Regions from separate parts of the Halomonas sp. MES3-P3E genome, predicted to be linked through region 1. Evidence: predicted binding sites of a transcription regulator. Region 1 holds the regulator's gene; each other region holds the start of a gene.
What was found. The regulator sigma-54, encoded in region 1, starts transcription at its own class of promoters, with help from an activator protein. The targets are predictions, from matches to a motif close to TGGCACNNNNNTTGCTNT.
Positions count from the first base shown of each region.

Region 2: glnL (nitrogen regulation protein NR(II)) is a predicted target of sigma-54. The motif match lies at 4,267-4,284, and genes of this name have one in related genera.
Region 3: CXF87_RS21170 (DUF3305 domain-containing protein) is a predicted target of sigma-54. The motif match lies at 5,392-5,409, and genes of this name have one in related genera.

Region 1 is NZ_PJBT01000021.1:150,791-158,452, forward strand. It holds gene CXF87_RS07905 (KdsC family phosphatase) at 1-497, shown strand, start outside; gene lptC (LPS export ABC transporter periplasmic protein LptC) at 498-1,067, shown strand; gene lptA (lipopolysaccharide transport periplasmic protein LptA) at 1,079-1,588, shown strand; gene lptB (LPS export ABC transporter ATP-binding protein) at 1,600-2,349, shown strand; gene CXF87_RS07925 (RNA polymerase factor sigma-54) at 2,473-3,888, shown strand; gene hpf (ribosome hibernation-promoting factor, HPF/YfiA family) at 3,987-4,295, shown strand; gene CXF87_RS07935 (PTS sugar transporter subunit IIA) at 4,300-4,770, shown strand; gene rapZ (RNase adapter RapZ) at 4,882-5,814, shown strand; gene CXF87_RS07945 (HPr family phosphocarrier protein) at 5,860-6,129, shown strand; gene pmbA (metalloprotease PmbA) at 6,133-7,473, opposite strand; gene yjgA (ribosome biogenesis factor YjgA) at 7,582-7,662, shown strand, end outside.
Region 2 is NZ_PJBT01000184.1:44,094-51,755, forward strand. It holds gene CXF87_RS14355 (entericidin A/B family lipoprotein) at 781-912, shown strand; gene CXF87_RS14360 (YqiA/YcfP family alpha/beta fold hydrolase) at 918-1,448, shown strand; gene CXF87_RS21675 (DUF6435 family protein) at 1,535-1,702, shown strand; gene ntrC (nitrogen regulation protein NR(I)) at 1,717-3,144, opposite strand; gene glnL (nitrogen regulation protein NR(II)) at 3,137-4,198, opposite strand; gene CXF87_RS14375 (DUF4124 domain-containing protein) at 4,420-4,968, opposite strand; gene glnA (glutamate--ammonia ligase) at 5,125-6,531, opposite strand; gene CXF87_RS14385 (hypothetical protein) at 7,065-7,662, shown strand, end outside.
Region 3 is NZ_PJBT01000193.1:99,378-107,039, reverse strand. It holds gene CXF87_RS21200 (bifunctional diguanylate cyclase/phosphodiesterase) at 1-549, shown strand, start outside; gene CXF87_RS21195 (CobW family GTP-binding protein) at 529-1,557, opposite strand; gene moaA (GTP 3',8-cyclase MoaA) at 1,561-2,601, opposite strand; gene moeA (molybdopterin molybdotransferase MoeA) at 2,598-3,869, opposite strand; gene mobA (molybdenum cofactor guanylyltransferase MobA) at 3,866-4,477, opposite strand; gene CXF87_RS21175 (formate dehydrogenase accessory sulfurtransferase FdhD) at 4,474-5,343, opposite strand; gene CXF87_RS21170 (DUF3305 domain-containing protein) at 5,520-5,957, shown strand; gene CXF87_RS21165 (DUF3306 domain-containing protein) at 5,957-6,583, shown strand; gene CXF87_RS21160 (4Fe-4S dicluster domain-containing protein) at 6,782-7,662, shown strand, end outside.

The DNA.
Region 1 (7,662 bases):
TATTAGCGTTGGATGTTGACGGCGTACTGACCGACGGCCGCCTCTACTTCCAGGCTGACGGTATCGAAATCAAAGCATTTCATACTCAGGATGGTCATGGGCTGAAGCTTCTCAAGCGAGTGGGTATACATGTAGCGCTGGTGACGGGCCGCGACTCTCCCATGGTGAGCCAGCGCGCCGCATCACTGGGCATCGACCTGGTCCATCAAGGCTGTGAAGACAAGCTTGCCATCCTGCGCGGGCTTTGCCAGCGTCTCGATATAGAGTTAGAGCAGGTGGCCTACTGTGGTGACGACCTACCTGACTTGGCCGCTATTAAGCGTTGCGGCGTCGGCATTACCGTCCCTAATGCGCCAGATTACATGCATACCCACGCCGACTGGACCACGGAACGTCTAGGTGGCCACGGTGCCGTCCGCGAAATCTGCGATACGCTGCTTGAAGCTCAAGGGCACTGGAGCGCGGTGCTCGACACCTACCTGCACGGCCGCAATTAAATGGTTAAACGCTTTAAAGTACGCATCTGGTTAGCCGGACTGGTGATTGCCTTAGGGGCTTTATTGGTATGGCTTGACCCCCGCGGGCCTCAAGACATTAGCATCGATCCCGACGCGCAGGCTCAAGAGCCAGGCCACGTACTGGAAAATGCTGAAATCACCCTGTTCGGCGATAACGGCAACGTTATGCAGTCGCTAAAAACGCCGCGGCTTATTCATACGCCGCAGCGAAGCGAAACCTGGACGGAAGAACCACAAGCGGTACTGTATGATAGTGAGAATCGTCAGTGGCTGGCTAGCGCCGAAGTAGGCACGCTCAACACTGTTACACAGGCCCTGCTGATGTCTGGCTCGGCCAGACTGATCGCCCCGGATGAAGGCTGGCAGCTTGATACCGAGCTATTGCATTATGATGGCCTTAATCAACATGCTTGGAGTGAAACACCGGTATTACTGCAGCAACCACCCCAGCAAATGAGCGCTTCACGTATGGACGCGTGGCTTAACACCAGCCAGGTCCGCCTAAATGATAATGTGCGCGGCACACACCCCCCGGCCACGCAACCTTAAGAGGAGCCGCCATGAAAGCCATTATTTATACAGCCCTTTTCTCCACCACTCTTTTTGCCCTCACGATGCCGTTATCGGCAATGGCCCAAACGTCACAACAAGCCCCTGTAGAAGTAGAAGCCGACCGCTTAGATCTGGACCAGCGGGCAGGCACCGCCGTTTACACCGGGGATGTAGATATTCGCCAAGGCGAAATGCAGTTGCGAGGCGAACGGGTAGAGATCGAACGCAACGAGGCTGGCGAACTATCGAAAGCGACATCCACCGGCGAACGCGCCTACCTGCGTCATCAAGTTGAAGGCCAAGATGGCCCCACTGAAGGCTGGGCGCGACGGATTATTTATCACGTCGCTGAGCGCCGCGTAGAGCTGATTGACCAAGCCGAGCTGATCCAGCTCGAGGATACGTTCACCGGCGGGCGCCTTGAGTATTTTATTGACCGTGAAGTGATTCAAGCACGCTCTGACGTTGACGGCAGCGAGCCCCAGCGCATACGTATGACCCTTCAGCCTGAACAATAGGGAGCCAAGCCTTGGCAACTACAGACACTGCGCCAATCAAAACCCTATATGCCCATCACTTGGCCAAAAGCTATAAGCGACGTCGAGTCGTAAAAGACATCAATTTAGAGATCTCCCAAGGCAGCATCGTGGGCTTACTGGGCCCTAACGGCGCGGGCAAAACCACCTCGTTTTATATGATTGTGGGGCTGGTGAAATCCGATGCTGGCAAAGTGGGTATCGACGATGTAGATCTAACCCGCGCGCCAATGCATGAACGCGCTGCGGCGGGTATCGGCTACCTTCCGCAAGAAGCGTCTATTTTTCGTAAATTATCGGTTGCCGATAATATTATGGCGATACTCGAAACACGCAAAGAACTCAGCCGTAGCGACCGCGAGCAGCGCCTGGAAGCGCTACTTGAAGATTTTCACATTACCCATATTCGCGACAACCTGGGCATGAGCCTTTCAGGCGGTGAACGCAGGCGTGTGGAGATTGCTCGCTCACTGGCGACAGAACCCGCATTCATTCTGCTGGACGAGCCCTTTGCTGGCGTAGACCCCATTTCGGTGGGCGAGATCAAAACCATTATTCGGGCATTAAAGCAGCGCCACATCGGCGTACTGATCACCGACCACAACGTTCGCGAAACCCTGGATATTTGTGATATCGCCTACATCGTGGGCGATGGTCAAATCATCGCCAGCGGCTCTCCAGCCTCGATACTCACTAACCAGAAAGTGAGGGAGGTTTATCTAGGCGCTGATTTCCGCCTCTAGCTTATTTTTCACTTCTAATTAGCGCTCTACAACAACTTTACTACCAATGGCATGCTTATTGCACTTGCACCGGAGACCTACTCACACTAGGGTGGAGCATTCTGATTAACGAGTGGTTCTCAGATGGTCATGAAAGCTTCTCTTCAACTGCGCATGGGCACACAGCTGACCATGACACCTCAGCTGCAGCAGGCCATTGCTCTGTTACAGCTATCAACGCTGGACTTACGTCAAGAAATTCAGCAGGCCCTAGATGCCAACCCCATGCTGGAACAAGAGGATGAATTTGGCGAACAGGCTGCCAGCGAGCCCAAAGAGGAAGAGTGGTCAGAGAGCATTCCCACCGAGCTCTCGGTAGATAGTGATTGGTCTGACACCTACCAAGATATAGGCAGTCACGGTGGCTCCAGCAGCGAAGGACCTGATTTTGAGCGCCAAGCGGCTGGCCAGAGTCTTCATGGGCACTTGCTGTGGCAGCTCGCCATGACTGATTTTGGCGCGCGAGAGCAACTTGTCGCAGAAAGTCTTATCGACGCGCTAGATGCTAATGGCTATTTAACTCAGCCGCTCAACGATATCCGTGAAGGGCTTCGCGCCCAAGGTGTCGATGGGCTTAGCCAGCGCGAAGTAGAAACTATTCTGCTTAAGCTTCAGCAATTTGAGCCAACAGGGATATTCGCCCGCGACCTGCGTGAGTGCCTGATGCTGCAGCTGGCCATTCTTCCCGAAGATACGCCGTTGCTGGTTCCTGCCCGCCGCTTAGTACGGCAGTTTCTGGAAGCACTAGGCAAAGATGACATGCGCTTACTTAAACGCCGTCTGGGACTCGATGATAACCAGCTGGCTGATGTCATTCTCCTCATTCGTAGCCTTGATCCACGCCCAGGCAGCGCCTATGGCGATACCGATGATAGTTATGTAACGCCCGACCTGGTCGTACGCCATGACCACGAAGGCTGGCACTTAGAGCTCAATCCTGAGGCATTGCCAAGGCTTCGCATTCAGCCCGACTACGCAAGCTTAATAAAGCGTGCGGATAAAAGTCAGGACAATCAGTTTTTAAAAGAACACCTGCAGGAAGCACGCTGGCTGATCAAGAGCCTCTCTAGCCGCAACGATACGCTACTGCGCGTTGGCCGCGAGATTATCACCCGGCAAATTGGCTTTTTAGAACACGGCGAAGAAGCCATGAAGCCGCTCATATTGGCCGATATCGCCGAGGCCGTGGAAATGCACGAATCGACTATTTCCCGGGTAACCACTCAGAAATTTATTCATACGCCTCGCGGCGTATTTGAACTCAAATACTTTTTCTCAAGCCAAGTCAGCGGCCAGGATGGTGACAGCCATTCAAGCACCGCTATCCGCGCTCGGCTGAAGAAATTGGTTCAAGAGGAGCCGCCAGGCAAGCCGCTTTCTGATAGCCGCTTAGTCACGCTATTAGGGGAGGGGGGAATTCAAGTAGCGCGTCGAACGGTGGCTAAATACCGTGAAGCCATGGGCATTCCCTCCTCTAGCGAGCGACGTCGTTTGCGCTAGCACAAATCAACGTTTTAGGGAAACTCTCGACAAGGGCTTTGCAACGCGGCAAAAAGGGTTACAATCGAAGTACAGTCCGATGGATAAGGAGTACGTCAATGCAAGTTAATATCACTGGTCATCACGTAGAACTGACTGACGCCTTGCGTGACTATGTCAACGAAAAGCTTGAACGTGTAGAGCGCCATTACGACAACATAACCACGGTGCAAGTCACCTTATCTGTGGAGAAAGAGCGCCAGCAGGCCGCCTGTACGCTGCACGCAGCAGGTGCTGATTTACATGCGGAAGCCCTAGACAGTGATATGTACGCCGCTATTGACGCATTAGCGGACAAAATTGATCGGCAACTCGTTAAACATAAGGAAAAAGCACAAGCTCGCGCCCAAGGCGCAGGCGTGCGTTAATTCAATGACGTTGGAAACCATACTCCCCCCGGAACGAGTTCTCTTTGACGTCCCCGGGGGCAGCAAAAAAAGGGTGCTGGAATTTTTCAGCACCTTTATCGCACAAAATACGCCCAGCCTGGACAGCCAAGAAGTGTTTAGCCGGTTAATCGGTCGAGAACGCTTAGGCAGCACCGGTATCGGCAATGGCGTGGCTATCCCACACGCACGCAGCCCGCACTGTTCGGCGCCTATCGCTGGTTTTTTAAAACTGTCAGAAGCGATTGATTTCGACGCCATTGATGGCGACCCAGTTGATCTGGTGTTTGTCCTACTTGTACCCGAAGAGGCAGACGACACGCACCTATCCCTACTCGGCCAGGTAGCGACCATCATGAATGATGCGGATACTCGCCACCAGCTGCGCAAGGCAGGCAGTCAGCGCGAGCTGCTTGAGCTTATTACCGCCAAAATGCGTGAGCATTCAACGTCCTAAGTCGTTAACGCCAATTTAAGTTGTGAAAGCCAACTAATGGTATTTTACACGCTAAGTTGATGCTTCGCCCACCACCCCCAATGCAGCTTGATCTAAGCAAAGCGAGACTCTATGCAACTGGTGATCATTAGCGGCCGCTCCGGGTCAGGTAAATCTATCGCCTTACAAGCGCTTGAAGATCTTGGCTACTATGCGATTGATAACCTCCCTGCCATGTTGCTGGGGTCGTTGGTGGACGAATTACGCGACCAGGGCGACCGCGCCCATTTGGCGGTCAGTATTGATGCCCGTAACTTGCCTGGCGCCCTGGCACGACTGCCCTCTTTATTAGAGGATTTGCGGCAACGTAAAATTGATTTTCAAGTGATCTATCTGACCACTGATGCGCGCATCCTACTTGAGCGTTACTCCGCAACACGGCGGCGGCACCCGCTGACGCGCGATAGCGAAATGACGCTTGAAGAGGCTATCAATAAAGAAGAAGAAACGCTGCTCGACATTCGTGATCTAGCCGATTTATTGATCGATACCTCGAGGCTATCAGTTCACGATTTGCGTCGTCGCATTACCGACCAAGTCGCCCATCAGCGGCGCGACAAGCTCACGCTGACGCTTGAGTCGTTTGGTTATAAGCGCGGTGTACCGTTGGATGCTGATTTGGTTTTCGACGTGCGCTGCCTGCCAAACCCATATTGGGACCCAACGCTACGCCAATTCACAGGCCGCGATGCGAACATAGTGGCCTTCTTAAGCGGTTATCCCATCGTAGACGCCATGACTAACGATATTCAGGCTTGGCTTGAGCGCTGGCTGCCCGCTTACCAAGATAGCCAGCGTAGCTACATGACTATCGCGATTGGCTGTACCGGTGGGCAACACCGCTCGGTCTATATGGTCGAACAGCTAGCAGAGCGATTAGTACACAGTATGGGCGAAATTCAATTACGTCATCGCGAGTTAGGCTTGCAGTACACATTAAATGAACAGCTAGCTGCTCCGCCCGCCAGCACATCCCAAACCGACGAGCAGCAAGCAACGTCTTAAGCGCTTCTATCCATTAATGACACCACTCGGCGAAAAGGAACCAGGGTGCCAGAAAGAATTCTCACACTTACCAATCAACGCGGCCTGCATGCACGCGCGGCGACCAAACTGGTAAAATGCGGCCAACAGTTCACGGCGACAATACGTGTTCAAAAACAGCAACAGGTCGCTGACGCCGCCAACATCATGTCACTGCTGATGCTCGCGGCCCCTTGCGGTACCGAGCTAACCATCAACGCTGAAGGCGATGACGCCGAACAGGCGCTTGATGCTATTCAAGCGCTGTTCGATGCTCGTTTTGAGGAAGATCAGTAGCTTTTAATCTCCCGCTACGGTCATGGCATCAATTAACCAACTACCCGTGTGAACACTGCCACGGGTATCGGTGTCATCGCCAATCCCCACTAACCCGGCAAACATCCGCTCCAGGTTCCCAGCGATCGTAAACTCCTCGATCGGGTACTGTACTTTTCCATCCTCTACCCAAAACCCTGCAGCGCCACGTGAGTAATCACCGGTCACGCCGTTAACGCCCTGCCCCATCAGCTCGGTTACCCAAATACCCCGGCCCATCTCTTTTAATAGACTGTCACGGGATTGCAGTGGTGCCACCAAACGCACATTTCGTGCCCCACCGGCATTACCCGTGGTTTGCATACCCAGCCGACGAGCGCTGTAGGAAGAGAGCATATAGCTGGCAATGCTACCCTGATCGATAAAACGATTATTACGGGTTTGCACGCCCTCGCCATCAAACGGCGAACTCGCTGTGGCACCGATTTCCATTGGACGTTCTTCAAGGCTGAACCAATCGGGAAACAGCGGCGTGCCAAGCCGATCACACAGAAACGAGGCTTGGCGATATAAAGCACCACCGGCTAAACCACTCAGTAAATGACCAATCAAGCCACTGGACAGCGACGGGTCAAATAGCACTGGAAAGGTACCCGTGGGCGGACGTTTTGCGCCGAGCCTGCGCAGCGTACGCTCGGCGGCCTCACGGCCCACCTCGGCGGGGTCGCGCAGTGCCTTGGGATCGCGTGCAGAAGTGTAGTCGTAGTCGCGCTGCATACCGCTCGCATCCTGTGCAATCAGCATGCATGAAAGAGAGTGACTACTGCCCTTTTGGGTGCCTAAAAAGCCGTGGCTATTAGCATAAACGCGCACGCCTTCGCCACTCGAAAGTGATGCGCCATCCGACTGAGAGATACCGTCAACATCACGCCCCGCCTGCTCGCAAGCAAGCGCTAGCTCGATCGCCTCATCGGTTGTGAGTGCCCAGGGGTAATGCACTTCCAGATCGGGTAACTCGGTGGCCATCAACGATGCATCGGCCAACCCGGCGGCCGGATCTTCTCCGGTATAGCGGGCAATCGCCAGCGCTTTTTCTACCGCAGCCTGGATCGAGGCACTGCTAGCATCCGTTGATGAGGCACTACCTTTACGCTGGCCTACGTAAAGCGTCACGGCGATGCCCTGATCACGGGATAACTCAACCGTTTCAACTTCGCCCTGGCGTACGCTCACACCTATTCCCTGATCGACGCTTGCGCCTACTTCGGCAGCATCCGCGCCCAAGCGCTTTGCCAGCGCTAGCGCCTCTTCGGCCCGCGCGGTCAGTAACGACTGCTGCGCGGATGCATCAAATGCCTGTGCCATATGGCCTCCTTTCTCAACCGAATGTCTCCAAGAGAATGTCTTCGGCGAATCAATGTTGTACTCGCAGCTGGTATAATGCCGCAACGAATTTTATCTGTGAGCCACACTATGCGTAAGCAACGTCCCGACCCCGTTGAAGTAGAAGAGCAGGAAGAACGCCCAAGCAAGTCGCAACTCAAACGCGAAATG
Region 2 (7,662 bases), on a different contig from region 1:
AACAAAACAAACATGCATAACATCAATGCCATCGCCATAATCTTGTCCCTGGTCGTGTGCGGTCGTTACGTTGACGTTTTCTAACCGCTACATTTGGTTTTATCGAAAGGATAGACTAAAACACAGGTTTTATCTGTACGAGAGCTGTGTGTACAAAAGCGATGCAAAAAGCTAAATTTTAAAATATATAAAAATCAAGTACTTAAAATATTTTTCGCACGCAAAAAGACCACCCCGTTTTCACGAGATGGCCGTTTTGCACCGACTCCACTCCTTGGTCTGATGAACAGCGCCTCCTTGCGCTGCAACCAGTGAGTGGGCGGATTGTCCTTTAACTTAACTCCCTGTTTGTCTTTCGGCGTCCTGCCTTCCTTTTTTCTCTCAACCCACTCACTTAGTTACTAATAACAATTATCTAAACGGCTAGAGCTAAACAACTGAACTTCTACGCAACTACTCAGTAGCTGCAGGGACTGCGCCAAGCCATGCCAATAATCAACATTAATAATTAAAAACAATAACTTAAAAACAACAAACATCTCCAAATAGGCTAATTTCCCTGCACTTTTGATGTGTAGAACTGGCACATGCGACATAAGCACACGTTATCAAGACACATCTATCTAGCTGAAACACATTAAAATGATGGCGAAACGGCGCAACAGCGATTATTTTTGCTAACGAACCTTCCCACTTTGCTATAAAAAGGCTTTGCTTTAAAAAGTGTCCAGACAGCTCTATCAATGTTTGACGCACGCCCATGCCTTTGAGGAAACCGCTATGAAACGTACTATTGCGCTTGCCATACTCGTCATGACCACACTTCTGTTGGTAAGTGGTTGCAATACCATTCGGGGTGCTGGTGAGGATATCGAACAGGGTGGAGAAGCTATCCAACGCTCAGCGAGCTAAACGTGATGATGACTGTTTACTTATCCCACGGCCTAGAGAGCGGCCCAGGGGCACTTAAAATCCAGGCACTAAAAGGCGTTGCTGAAAAACTAGATGATTGTGAGCCCGTGGTAATGGACTATCGAGGCATGGCAGAGCCCCAGCAACGTCTTCAGCATCTTTTACAGGTGATAGCCGAGCGCGGTGATGACCCTGCCCACTGTGTACTGGCAGGTTCAAGCCTGGGCGGGTGGCTAAGCGCGGCCGTCAGCGCTCAGCAGCCCGTATTAGGCTGTTTTTTGTTAGCCCCCGCGTTAGGCATAGCCGCCTACCCTGAAACGTCGCCCACCATCCAGGCACGCCACACGCACATTGTTCACGGCTGGCGCGATGATATCGTTGCCCCTGAACCGGTGATTGAACGTGCTCGCCTGCAGCGGCTGTCGCTGAGAATGGTGGACGATGATCACCGCTTACACGCCAGCCTCGACACCATTTTGGTCGATTTTGAGCGCTTTCTATGTCAATGCAGCGCGGACTCTCAGAACGACGCATAACCGCTGACCAAAACAAACATTCGACACAAGCAACCAAAACCTATACAAATGGTGTACACCAAAACCAGATAGTGAGGAAATTGCTTATGTTTGGCATGTTTAAGCGCGACCCCAAAAAGAAACTCCAGCAAAATTATGAGCGTAAACTGCAAGCCGCGATGGAAGCGTCTCGTAACGGCGATATGCGCGCCAATGCCACCCTTACCGAAGAAGCTGAGGCGATATTGGCTGAGATTAAACGCCTTGAGCAGTAACGACTGCTTAGCCTTTACTCGTCAGCCAGTGCTGGCAGCAGCGTTTTTAATTTGCGGGTCAGTGTATTACGCCCCCAGCCAAGCAGTTCAGCGGCTTCACCTTTGCGTCCACCGGTATGCTTTAAAGCGGTTTCAATCAGAATCCGCTCAAAATCGGGCACCGCCTCTTCCAAAAGATGGGTATGGCCTTCGGCCAAGGCATGATCCGCCCAGTCGCGAAACGCCGTACGCCAATCGCCATGGGCGCTACTTTCGGAAGCGCTTGGCGAGCGCAGTTCCTGCGGCAAATCTTCAACCAGGATTTCACGCCCCGACGCCATCACCGTCAGCCACCGGCAGATATTTTCCAACTGCCGCACGTTACCGGGCCACGGCAAGCGTGTTAGGTGGGCTTCCGCTTCACTGGTCAGCACCTTGATATCGGTAGTCAGCTCTTTCGCCGCTTCGGCCAGAAAGTGTCGGGTTAAACGTGGTATATCTTCGCGCCTTTCAGCCAGTTTCGGCAGGTGGATACGAATCACGTTCAGGCGGTGGAACAAATCCTCCCGGAAGCGGCCGTCATCCACCAGCACTTCTAGATTTTGGTGAGTAGCGGCGATGATACGCACGTCCACTTTGACCGGCGTATGCCCCCCGACGCGATAGAACTCACCATCCGCCAGCACGCGCAGCAGGCGCGTTTGGGTTTCCGATGGCATATCGCCTATTTCATCTAAAAACAGTGTGCCGCCGTTGGCCTGCTCAAACCGCCCTTGGCGCTGCTGTGCCGCCCCAGTAAAAGCACCCTTCTCATGGCCAAACAGCTCCGATTCGATCAAGTCGCGAGGAATCGCCGCCATGTTCAACGCGATAAAGGGTTTACCGGCACGCGGGCTATGCTGATGCAGCGCCTGGGCAACGCGCTCTTTACCCGTCCCCGACTCCCCGTTGATTAACACCGTGATATGCGAGTGAGAAAGACGGCCAATGGCGCGAAACACCTCCTGCATCGCGGGCGCTTCACCAATAATCTCAGCGTTTAAGCCTTCCGGCACGGCGACCGGTCGTTGGCGTTCCCGGGCGTGGGCCACGGCGCGGCGCACCAGCGCCAGGGCTTCATCAACGTCAAACGGTTTAGGCAGGTATTCAAACGCCCCGCCCTGATAGGAAGCGACGGCGCTGTCTAGGTCGGAATGGGCGGTCATCACGATCACCGGTAGATCGGGATGCGCCTCGCGTACTCTCGCCATTAAGTCCAGGCCGTCGATGCCTGGCATACGAATGTCGGTGACCAGCACGTCGGGAGGGCTTTCCAGTAAACGCGCAAGGGCTGTATCTGCACGCTCAATACACTCAACATCGAGATCGGGCTGCGCCAAGGCGCGCTCCAGCACCCAGCGGATAGCGCGGTCGTCATCGACAATCACCACCCGCGCAACATCGGTACGTGTAGCCTCAGTCATGACGCTTCTCCGGTAAAATTATTACCAATGGAATCAGTAAACGAAATTCGGTATGTCCGGGTCGTGAGTCGCATTCGATCAATCCTTGATGTTGGTGCAAAATCGACTGGGCGATCGATAACCCAAGGCCACTGCCTTCTGCGCGTCCTGACACCATCGGGTAGAACAGCGTTTCCTGCAGCGTATCGGGAATGCCTGGGCCGTTATCAATCACCGAGACTTCACTGACTAAGCGGTGGCGTTCCGCCCCGAGGGTAAACTGTCGCCGGGCGCGGGTGCGCAATATTAAGGTAGGTTCAGGGGTTTGAGCATCGCTCATGGCTTGCACGGCGTTGCGTGCAACGTTGAGTACCGCTTGAATCATTTGAGATTCATCGCCGGAAAGGTCGGGCAAACTGGGGTCATAATCGCGGCTAATAACAACGCTGGGATGCTCGGCAATTAACAGCGCGCGTACACGCTCCAACACCCGGTGAATATTGACCGGCTCATGCTTAAGCACACGGTTAGGGCCCAGCATGGAGTCGACCAAGTCGCGCAGCCGATCCACCTCTTCCACAATGATATGGGTATATTCGCGCAGCGCCGGATCGTCTAAATCCCGTTCTAACAGCTGTGCAGCACCACGAATCCCGCCGAGCGGGTTTTTCACTTCGTGAGCAAGCCCACGGGCCAATATCTTGATGGTTTCTTGGCGAGTGGTCAGCGCCTCTTCACGCGAGATCTGCATTAACCGATCCCGCGGCTCCACTTCTAACAGTAACTCGTCGTCCGATAGCGGCGTTACAGTGTAGTCGACCGTCAGCGGCTCACTGTTCAGCGGCGTAATACGCGCTTCTCGCTGGGTGTAAGGATGAAACGCATCCCGCGCTTTAGCCAATACCTCATCGATGCTGTCAACACCGCCCAGAAGCGTATCTAGGCTGATGCCGTGAACGCGGCTTAAGCTAACCGCTAGTAAGGCTTCAGCGGCAGGGTTCATCCAGCGCACACGCAGCTCGCCGTCCAGCAGCAGTACCGCCGTGGTGAGATGTTCAAGCAAACGCTGATGCATGGTGGTGTCCTGAGAAATTACGTCTTCCATCGCCGTTGCAGACCTACAGGTGGATAATCAATGAGGGAACTGCAAAAAGCGCGCCAATTATGCATTTATGCCTAGTTGCACGGCTTGCGGGCATAGCAATAAAAGAAGATGGATCGTTTTAGCGCAATCACCGCGCCAAATGCCTCCACAACCGCACCAATTTAGTGCATTCGAGATTTTAACCACCCGGTCTAAGGAACCGTAATCGTCACTGCGGGCGTGCGGTGCTGTAAACGCTGGCTACTATCCAGTAGCTCTGCTTGAAGCTCGTGCTGCCCCGCAGGAAGCCCCGTTAACCAGAAAACATCACTGTGCAGCGCGGTCTGGCTAATCTCTCCATTCACTATCAGCCGCACTTGGTGGTCATCGCGCAGCGGAGGCGCAATAGCCACTTCCACCGCGGTGCTTCGCTCCGGCAGCCGTGCGCCTTGCTGGGGCAGTGCAATCGAAAAATGGTCATACGGCATAAAAGGCTGCCCTGGCTTGCCACGTGGGCGCCCAGTAGCGGGCGTGGCTACACTGGCCGTAGCTGCGCTTAACCCAGGCGGCAGGCTTGGCAACGGTGCCAATTCCAACGCCTCCCCGCCGCGGCCAGGGTTATCGGTAAACGTAACGTTGCCGTGCTCATCAATGACCCTGAAAACCGTTTGCCCAAAAGCCGCACCTGACATGATGGCCGCCCCGATGCCCAGCAAAGCGGCCATCAAGAAGCTGATCGTGTACGTGGTTAGCTTGCCCATACTGCTCCTCACACTTGTCACACCCTCAATAACGAAAAACCCCGCCGAAGCGGGGTTTTGATACTATTTTGATCAACTGCGTTTTGATCAACTGCGTCTTTATCAACTGTTACCACCGCTAGGGTGATGGTAGCAGTTAGGTGCTAAAAGCGCTGATTAGCAGCTGTAGTACATATCAAACTCGATGGGGTGCGTCGTCATACGGATACGCTCCACTTCTTCCATCTTGAGTTCGATGTAGGCATCGATCATTTCGTCGGTGAACACGCCACCTTCGGTCAGGAACGCACGGTCAGCGTCGAGGGCTTCCAGTGCTTGATCCAGGCTGTGTGCTACGGTCGGTACTAACTTGCCTTCTTCTGGCGGCAGGTCGTACAGGTTTTTATCCATTGCATCGCCAGGATGGATCTTGTTCTTGATACCGTCGATACCGGCCATCAACATGGCAGAGAATGCCAGGTACGGGTTGGCAGTCGGATCAGGGAAGCGAGCTTCAACACGCTTGCCTTTCGGGCTAGCGGTGTAAGGAATACGGATAGAAGCAGAACGGTTACGGGCACTGTAGGCCAGCATGACCGGCGCTTCAAAGCCAGGTACCAGACGCTTGTACGAGTTGGTAGAAGCGTTAGTAAAGGCGTTTAGGGCACGGGCGTGCTTGATGATGCCGCCGATATAGAAAAGCGCCATTTCAGACAGGCCAGCGTACTCGTCACCGGCGAACTGGTTCTCACCACCTTTCCAGAACGACTGGTGAACGTGCATACCAGAACCGTTGTCGCCTACCAGCGGCTTCGGCATAAAGGTCGCCGTTTTACCATACGCGTGCGCCACGTTGTGGATCACGTACTTCATTTCCTGCACTTCGTCAGCTTTCTTCACCAGCGTGTTGAATTTAACGCCGATTTCGTTCTGACCCGCGTTGGCAACTTCGTGGTGGTGAACCTCGACAGTCTGGCCAATCGCTTCCAGGGTGTTACACATCGCGCCACGAATATCGTGGAAGCTGTCAACCGGGGGAACCGGGAAGTAGCCGCCTTTAACGCGCGGGCGGTGGCCTAAGTTACCGCCTTCTACCTGGTTACTGGTCGCCCAAGCGCCTTCGTCAGACGTGATTTTGTACATGGAGCCCTGAATGTCAGACTTCCAATGCACTTCGTCAAAGATAAAGAATTCAGGCTCAGGACCGAAAAACGCAGTGTCGCCCAGGCCAGTAGACTCTAGATAAGCTTCAGCGCGCTTGGCGATGGAGCGCGGGTCACGATCGTAGCCCTGCATAGTGGCCGGCTCGATGATGTCGCAGCGCAGAACCAGCGTCGCATCTTCGGTGAAGGGGTCGAGATAGCCAGTGCCATCTTCCGGGCGCAGAATCATGTCGGATTCGTTAATGCCCTTCCAACCTTCGATAGAAGAGCCATCAAACATCTGGCCATTCTCAAAGAATTCTTCGTTCACATCGCGAGCAGGCACAGTCACGTGCTGTTCTTTACCGCGAGTGTCGGTGAAACGCAGATCTACCCACTTAACATCATGTTCTTCAATTAGCGCGAGAGTCTTGGCTGACATAGAGTCCTCCGGTATGAGCGTGGCTTAAAGTTAACGACTGTAAGCTACCGATAAATGTGTTGTTCGACAAAATACGCGCTAAACCGCACGTTTGTCATTCTTGTTCGCTCAACGTTTGCCTGACATTAGTGAACAAATCGCTCAGCGAGCATTTCAGACCGGCTATCGTTTTAGCACGTCGTAGGGCTTATGCCTACGGCCCGCTAGCCGCTTGCAAATATAATGCAGAGAACATGCCAACCCTGCACCAAGATGGCATAAAAAATCAGCAACCAATTGTTTTATAAACGTTAAAAAGTGGACAAGGATGCCTCTTGATGACGCATAGCAGCTAAATGCTGGTTCGGCAGCTGTTTAAAAAAGCCATAGCGCACCAATACAGGGCAAAAATAATGTTTTATGCGCCAATAAAGTGCATGAATAATAGTGAGCCCTCTTTTTTGGCTCGCAAGTTTTTTTACTTGCTACCCAAATAAGCCAGATACTACAATAAATTACAATTTGATAGATTTGCTCACAATCGGAGTCGGCAAATGGGGTCGGTTTGCTTTATCGTTGATGCCATGGTGACGGGTAACATGTTGCCACGCCACTTAAAATCCATACGTGATTCTGGCGTAGCCGACCACTTGCTGCCCATTTTGGTAACCAGCACGCAAGCCCATGCGCGTCTCAGCTCGATTGAGCAGCGCTACCACACTCATTGCTTGATCACCCCCAAGCTACCACTAGGCGCACGCCTCAATAAAGCAGCCTTTGCCAGCCAAGCTGAGTGGTTAATTATTGCGCTGCAGAAGCAGCCACTGCCTGCCAGCCTCTGGGGCTCACTCTACCCGCAATTGAACACCTACAACCTTGATGCCTTAATTGTTGGCCTTGCTCAGCCATCATTAGCCAAACGCATCCTGCGCCGCTTATTGGCAAGCACGCTGCTGTTACCGCCCTACATCGCCGTCAGGCGGGCCTGGCTTGAGCGCTTAGGTGGATTTGATCCCGAGCTGGATGACGCCAGCGCGATTGACGATTTTTTACAGCGTTTGCATGACTGCCCCACTCGCTTAAAAACGTACAGCGGCCGCTTGCTTAGCCAGGCTGCTGAACACACATCCGCCATGCTGCCCAACGACCCGG
Region 3 (7,662 bases), on a different contig from region 1:
CAGCAGTTAGCCCAGTGGGCAGGTTCGCCGCTGCTGGATAGGCTCACGATTTCGGTGAACATCAGCCCATTACAATTCCGCGAGAACAACTTTCTGCAGCGGGTCGAGCAGGTATTTCAGCGCACTCAAGCGCCGCTAGAGCAGCTGAAATTAGAAGTCACTGAAACGCTGTTTGTAGAGGCGCGTGACGATGCACGCGATAAAATGCTCAGTCTAAAAGCCTTGGGCGTTCGTTTTTCGCTGGACGACTTCGGCACCGGCTACTCGTCGCTGGCTTACTTGGCCCAACTGCCGTTGGACCAGCTGAAAATTGACCAATCCTTTGTGCAGCAAGTGCTAGAGAGCAAAGCAAACGCGGCGATTGTGGAAAGTACCATTGCCCTGGCGAAGAGCTTAAACCTGGATGTGATTGCCGAGGGGGTGGAAGTGGAAGCACAGCAGGCGTGGCTGATGGCCCATGGCTGTCACGCCTTTCAGGGCTATCTGTTCGGACGGCCGGTGTCCGTTAATGACATTGAAGCAGCCGTGCTAGCTCAGTCCTACGCTTGAGGCATGCAGCTTGATGAGTAACGCCGCGATCAGCGCGGCGTGCTCAAAGCTCTCGGGGGTAATCACCTCAAGCCGCGAGTCTTGCCGCCAAGCGCTGCTGGCAACGCTTAGGGCACCATCCGCGCGGTTGAACCGTTTCCAGCCGTCAGCGGTGTGGAATACTCCCTTTACCCGCGCCGTAGTGGGCAGCTCGCTAAAACAATAGGCGAGATGATCAAGGTCGAATCGCTCGGTAGGGTGCCAGCGCAGGCCCGTACTGGTGTAACCCAGGGCAGTGGCGGTTTGCTGTTGGGGCTGGCCAGGAGGGGGCGGAAAATCGAAAAAAGCGCCCTCTAGGCTAGGGCTGGCTGCCAGAGCCTGATGCTCGGCAGGCATCGCAGGCTGATCTTGTTGGCGCGCCTGGCCGCTGTCCAAGATGAGCGACACCGGCAGTACCCCTTCCTCAACGGTGTACACCCATTTACGGGCCGGCCATAGCGTGCTGATAAACTGCTGCGCTTGTTGGTGCTGGGCGTTGCTTGCCTGCTCGCCCATGGTGATAGCGATGGCGTCGGCCATATTTAGCTGATCCTGAAACGTGTCGTGCTCGCGCACGCGGGCTTCATCCAATCGGCGTGGGTCAAGCGTGGCGATGATATCCTGCACCGCCACCACGTCTTGAAACGCCTCGCCGCGCAGCAGGTCCAGCAACCCTGCCGGGTGGCCAAGGCCAGAGGGCTCAATAATCACTCGGTCGGGCTTGCTGCGCGCCAATAAATTGACCAGCGCCGCCTGAAGCACGAACGCTAGCTGGCAGCATAGGCAGCCGCCGGGCAAGCCTTTCACCACCACATCATCGCGGGCATCAAACATCGCCTGATCAATGCCGATCTGGCCAAATTCGTTGACCAGAATGGCCCATTTCTCACCCACAGGCTTTTGTTCAATCAGGCTGTGGATAAGCGTGGTTTTGCCGCTACCTAAAAAGCCGGTGACGATGTGAACGGGAACGCGTGAAGCGGCTGCCAACGGTTAACCTCCGGTCATGTTCATAAAGCGCACCACCTGCACGTCGCCATCGGTGGTGAAGTGGTGGCGTTCGGGCTTAAGCGGTAGGGCGTTAATAATGGCGGTTTTGAGCACCTGCATATCGCCAGGATGGCGGCGCAGCACGGCACGCAGATCCACCGAGTGTTCATTGCCTAAACAAAGCAGCAGGCGGCCTTCCACGGTCACCCGCACCCGGTTGCAGGTATCGCAAAAGTTGTGACTATGCGGTGAGATAAACCCAACCCGGCTGTCGCTATCCGCCATCCGGAAGTAGCGCGAGGGCCCTGGGGTGGTTTCTGTCGTGGGGATCAGCGGGTAGCGTGATTCAATCAGCGTCTGAACGTCATCGCTGGAGTAGAAGGTTTCCGCCCGAGAGTGATCGGAAACATCGCCCAGCGGCATCTCTTCGATAAAGCTAATATCGAGGCCTTCCCGGCGGGCAAAAGTGACCAAGTCGATGACTTCGTCGTCATTTCGCCCTTTCAAGATCACCGCGTTAAGCTTGATACGCTTAAAGCCTGCTTCCTGAGCGGCATGAATACCGTCGATGACTTTGGCTAAATCACCGGTGCGGGTGAGTTGCTTGAAGCGTTCGGCATCCAGCGAATCCAGGCTGATATTTAGCCGGCGTAAACCGCCGGCGTACAGCTGCTTGGCGTGTTTGCGCAGGCTGGCGCCGTTGGTGGTCATGGTGAAATCGTTAAGGCCTGGCATCGCGCCGATTTCATCGACCAACTGGGTGATATCACGGCGCACCAGCGGCTCACCACCGGTCAGGCGAATTTTTTCCACGCCGAGTTCGGTAAAGGCGCGGGCGACCATAGCCAGCTCTTCCAGCGTGAGTACCTGGGCGCGGGGCAGGAACGTCATCTCCTCGCTCATGCAGTACACGCAGCGGAAGTCGCAGCGATCGGTGACCGAGATACGCACATAGCTAATGCGCCGACCAAAGTCGTCGATCAGTTGCTGGTCAGTGTCTGGCTGGGCAGATCGCTGTGGATTAGCGTGTCGTTGCTCGGTCATAGCCATCCCGTAAGTGGTTGTATGCTGACTACCTCGCCTGGTTGTGCGCCGTCTTGGTCATCGGCAAGCTCAATCAAACAGTTAGCAGCCACCATCGAGGTTAAAATGCCCGAACCCTGGGCGCCGGTACTGCGCACGTGTAGCTGTCCATTCTCATCAGTATGGTAAACGCCGCGAATAAAGTCAGTACGCTTTAAGCGACTTTTTAACAGGTTATCGGCGATCGCATGCAGGCGATAGGGTAGCGCCATGGGCTGTCCATGAAGACGGTCCAGCAACGGTGTCACAAACTGGCCAAAGGTTACCATGACAGCGACCGGGTTTCCGGGCAAGCCGACAAATGGGGTGCGCGATTCGCCCAGCCAGCCGCAGGCCATGGGGCGCCCTGGGCGCAGTGCCACGCGCCAAAAAGCCAGGCGGCCCAGTTGTTCCAGTGCAGCGCGAGTGAAGTCGGACTGACCCACTGAGACGCCGCCGCTGGTAATCACTAAATCGCTCTGTTCGGCGGCCTGCTTAAGCGCGGTTTTGGTCGCGTTTAAGTCGTCCGGCAGAATGCCCAGATCGATCACCTCTGCCCCCTGCTCGGTGAGTAAGCCGGTCAGCGTGAAGCGGTTAGCATCGTAAATGCCGGCCTTGGGTAGTGGTTCGCCGGGGGCCGTGACTTCATTGCCGGTGGAAAAAATCGCCACTCTGGGGCGCTGGCACACGGTAACCTGTGCGTAACCCAATGATGCTAACAGTCCCATTGAGGCGGCATTGAGCCGTGCTCCCGCAGGTAGCGCCGTGTCGCCAGTGGCAATATCTTCACCGGCCTGGCGAACATGTTGGCCGTGTTTGAGAAGCTCGGGCGACTCAATAATCACATGCGCAGGCTTATCATCTATTGGTTCGCGCAGCTGTTCACTCATCACCACGGTATCGGTGCCCGGCGGCAACGGGGCACCGGTGGTGATGCGCACACAGTGACCGGCAGGTACTAATTCGCTGCGATACTGCCCGGCCAACACCTCACCGGCCAGCGGCCAATGGGTTTGCTTGGCCCCAACACCTTCTTTAGCCAAGGCGAGCGCTACGCCATCCATGGCCGCATTGGTATTTTGTGGCACGTTAATGGGGGCCTGGATGGCCGCAGCCAACCGACGGCCGTGAGCCTGCGCTAGCGGAATCTGTTCGCTGCCCAGCGGGCGCTCAATCAAGGTGGTGAGTGCCTGGCGCGCTTCATCCACGCTAAGCATGCGCTCGCCAAGGTCAAAGCAGGAGAGCGTCATGTCGACACCTTCCCTGAGACGGCTGCCAGCAGACTTTCCAAACGCAGCTTCTCTTCCTCAGTATTAAGATTGGCAAACGCATCGGGACAGTCCGACATATCGACCTTGCACCACGCATGGCGGGCGTACCAACGGTCAATCTTGCGTTCGCCTTCGGCAAGCGTGGCGGCCAAATCATCTGCCAGCGAAGTGCGTAGCAGGGCAACCACTGGATGCAGCCGTTCGCCGTCAAAGGCCACGGCGATATCATGATCGCCAATCCCTGCCACCATGCGCGCCACTAAATTGTCAGGCAGGGCGGGGGAGTCGCAGGGGGCGACTAGTAACCAAGGCGTTTTTGCCGCGCGTAGGCCGCTGTAAATACCCATCAGTGGGCCTTTAAAGCCGCCTTCTTCATCGGCAATCACGCGATCGGCGAAGAAGCGGTAGGCGTCAGCATTGCGGTTGGCGTTAATCAGCAGCTCGGCTACTTGGCCTTCAAGGCGTTTTACGACATGGCCGACTAATGGCAGGCCCGCGAACGGCTCAAGCCCTTTATCCCGGCCACCCATTCTGCGCCCTTCGCCGCCCGCGAGAATCATGCCGGTGAGTTCGTGAGTGGGAATCATGAGCTTGCCTCTTTAGATGAACGGGCATGAGATGGTCGATTAGGTATCGCATCCAGCGCCAAGCGATTCTGCGTATTAATCGCCTGAAAGTGGCGGCCTTTGGCGCGGGCAATCAGCATCACGCCGAAGCGTTCAGCCAGCTCGACGCCTTTTTGGGTAACACCGGAGCGCGAGACCAGTACGCTAATGCCCATTTGCGCCACTTTGAGTACCATCTCAGATGTCAGGCGCCCTGTGGTATAGAAAATATCAGCATCGGCACTGTCGGCTTGTTGCAACCATTGGCGCCCGGCCAGGGTATCCACCGCGTTGTGCCGCCCTACGTCTTCAACAAAGTCGAGCACCTCGGTTTGGCGGCAAAGCGCACAGCCGTGAACGGCGCCCGCGCTGCGGTAGGTCTCATTATAGGCGTTGAGATTTTGCAGCAGTTGATAGAGCGTGGATTGTGCTAACGGCGTATCGGGAAGCGCCGTCAGAGCGGTTTGGTCGAGCAGTTTACCAAAGACCGTGCCCTGGCCGCAGCCGGTCGTCACCGTGCGAGTGCTTAAGCGCGCCTCTAAATCCTCGGGCAAGTGGCGTGTAATGACGACCGCGGCTTCTACTTCCCAATCGACCTGCACGGCGGCTAAATCAGCCGCGGCACGCAGTAGCCCCTGATTGCGTAGATAGCCCACCACCAGCGCTTCAGGGTCATCGCCCAGCGTCATCAGCGTGACGATTTCACGTTTGTTGAGATACACGGTGAGTGCTCGTTCAGCGGCGATGGCCTGCTGACGCGCATCGCCATATTCATCAACGATGCTGATCTCGGTGGTGGCCGGTAAGCGGGCTCGGCTTATCTGAAGGGCAGGCTGAAGGGCGGGCATGGTAATCCTCGCGAAATAGTTCTCGCAAAACGACAGGGTTGACGATGATGGCGCTGGGGATGCTTACTTGTCTACCCATTCAAGCGCTATCCTTATAAGTGCGATTTTTCTAAGTACTATTTTCTAAGTGCTATTTTTCCACATGTCATCCATGCAAGGTGCAGGGTTTTTAAAATATGAGCGATAACCTACGCCCTATCAGTATTACCTTGGTAGCTGAGCCCAAGCAGGTGAAGCGTTTTACACTGACACAGTGGCGCATTGCTGAGCTAACGCTGGGCGATCAGGGTGATAATGTCCTTAACCTGCAGCTGTCGATGACCGAGCGTGCTGCCTATCGTTTCAATCTAACGTCGACTACTCCGCGACTGTTTGTGCGAGCAGGCTTTACCGGACAAACACCCCAGCCGGATGCGATTACCGCTAGCCAGGACGTTGCGGCTGGTTGGATGGATGGCGAGCAACAGGTGCTCGAAGCACCGATGCCAATGGCCATTCAGGTCTGGCTCGAGAGTTATCTGGCACGCCATGGGGAAGCGCCAATGGAAATGCGCAAGAAAAAACGCAAAGGGGCTGGGCGCGCCAAAGACACGCCCTCCAAGGAGCAGCCGTAATGAGTCGCCTGGAACGCTGGTCGCGACTAAAGCGCCATGTGCAAAAAGAAGAGGACGCGTCGGCGTCCTCTTCACTAGATACTAAGCCCTTAGATGAGGCATCTGCTGACCAGGAGGCAGTGCTTCATAATGAGGCCGAGCAACCTAACACTGAAAATGAACAACCCCTGGTAACGCCAGCTGAGGAGCCAGACCCCGGCAGTCTCGACCACACCTTGCCAGACCCTGACACGCTGGAAGCAGGCAGCGATTTCAGTGCGTATATGGCGCCGGGCGTTAGCGGCCCTTTACGCCGACAAGCATTAAAACGCCTATGGGCCACCGGTAACTACAACGTGCGCGATGGCTTGGATGACTACGACGCCGACTACAATAAGCTGTTGAAACCGATGGCGGCAGATCTCGCCGGTAAACTGCGCCGCTGGACGCATAAAGTGGAAGAGGCGCTTGATAAGCCAGTAGACGAGGGCAGCACCGAGTCTCCGGCTGAAGTGGCCGCCAGTGAGCCATCGACAGCTGCAGACGAAGAGCACACCGCACCTTGCACGGCCAGTAACAACGTTGTAAAAGAGACTTCACTAGACGACCAGTCTGATTATTTATCTGACACTCATACCAAATTATGACATTATTCCTTAGTATATAGAAATCAATAAGTTGAGCATTGATTTAGTTGCTAGCGTTGGCAGCGTTGACGGTAATTAGGTTGGCAAATATCAGCATTGCACATAGGCTGAACTTAGCTTCAACGCATTGTTATGCCACAATAGTTAAATATATAACTCAAAAATATAATAAGAATGATTCCCTGACCGTGAGAGCGCATGAACCAACGAATCCAACTGGCGTCGATAGACGACCAGCGCAATGCCGAGGCTCGGGAAACGGTACGCCGACGTATCTCGTGGCCAGCTAACCTAACGCCTGCCAATGTGACCTATCACAGCCGTGGTCATGCGCTGTTAATAGGCACCGAAGCCGACGTTCATCCTGCCGCTCGCGCCCTACAGGGGCGCGGCTTGGCATCGCTGACGCTACTTGTCATTGAATCTGACGCGAACAGCCCAGGAAACGGTACTGACGATCCTCTCGGGTCTAGCGAGCCGCTGGTCACCCAGACGCTGACCCAGCGGCAGCTCAGCCAATTGCGTATCAATGGCTATCTGGGCGCCTTTAACGTTCAACTTGATGATGAAGATGCTTCGCTGGATATTGCTCGTGCACTGATTGAGCGCGACGGTTTTGACTTAATCCTCGATCTTGCTCCAACTTCGCATACCCAGCGCTGGGAGCTGCCGCCTCCAGGCTATGTAGTACTGCAGTGGCAGGACGTTGAGCAGCGCAGCGATATCCTCGACGATTTTGTGGGGCTAGTGGGCGAATTCGATAAGCCGCGCTATTTTCAAGTCAACAGTGATTTATGTGCGCACTCCACCAGCGGCAACATTGGCTGTACCCGCTGTTTGGATGTTTGCCCGGCGGATGCCATCTCCAGCATTCAGGGGCGGATTGAGTCCCATATAGAGATTGATCCTTTCCTCTGCCAAGGCGTAGGCAGCTGCACCAGCGCTTGTCCTACGGGCGCTATCGAATTTCGTCTACCGGAAACGCGCCGCCAGCAAGACACCCTATCCGCTTGGCTGGCAGCCTACCGTGAAGCCGGTGGTCAGGTGCCGGTGCTGCGTTTTATTACCCATGACTCACA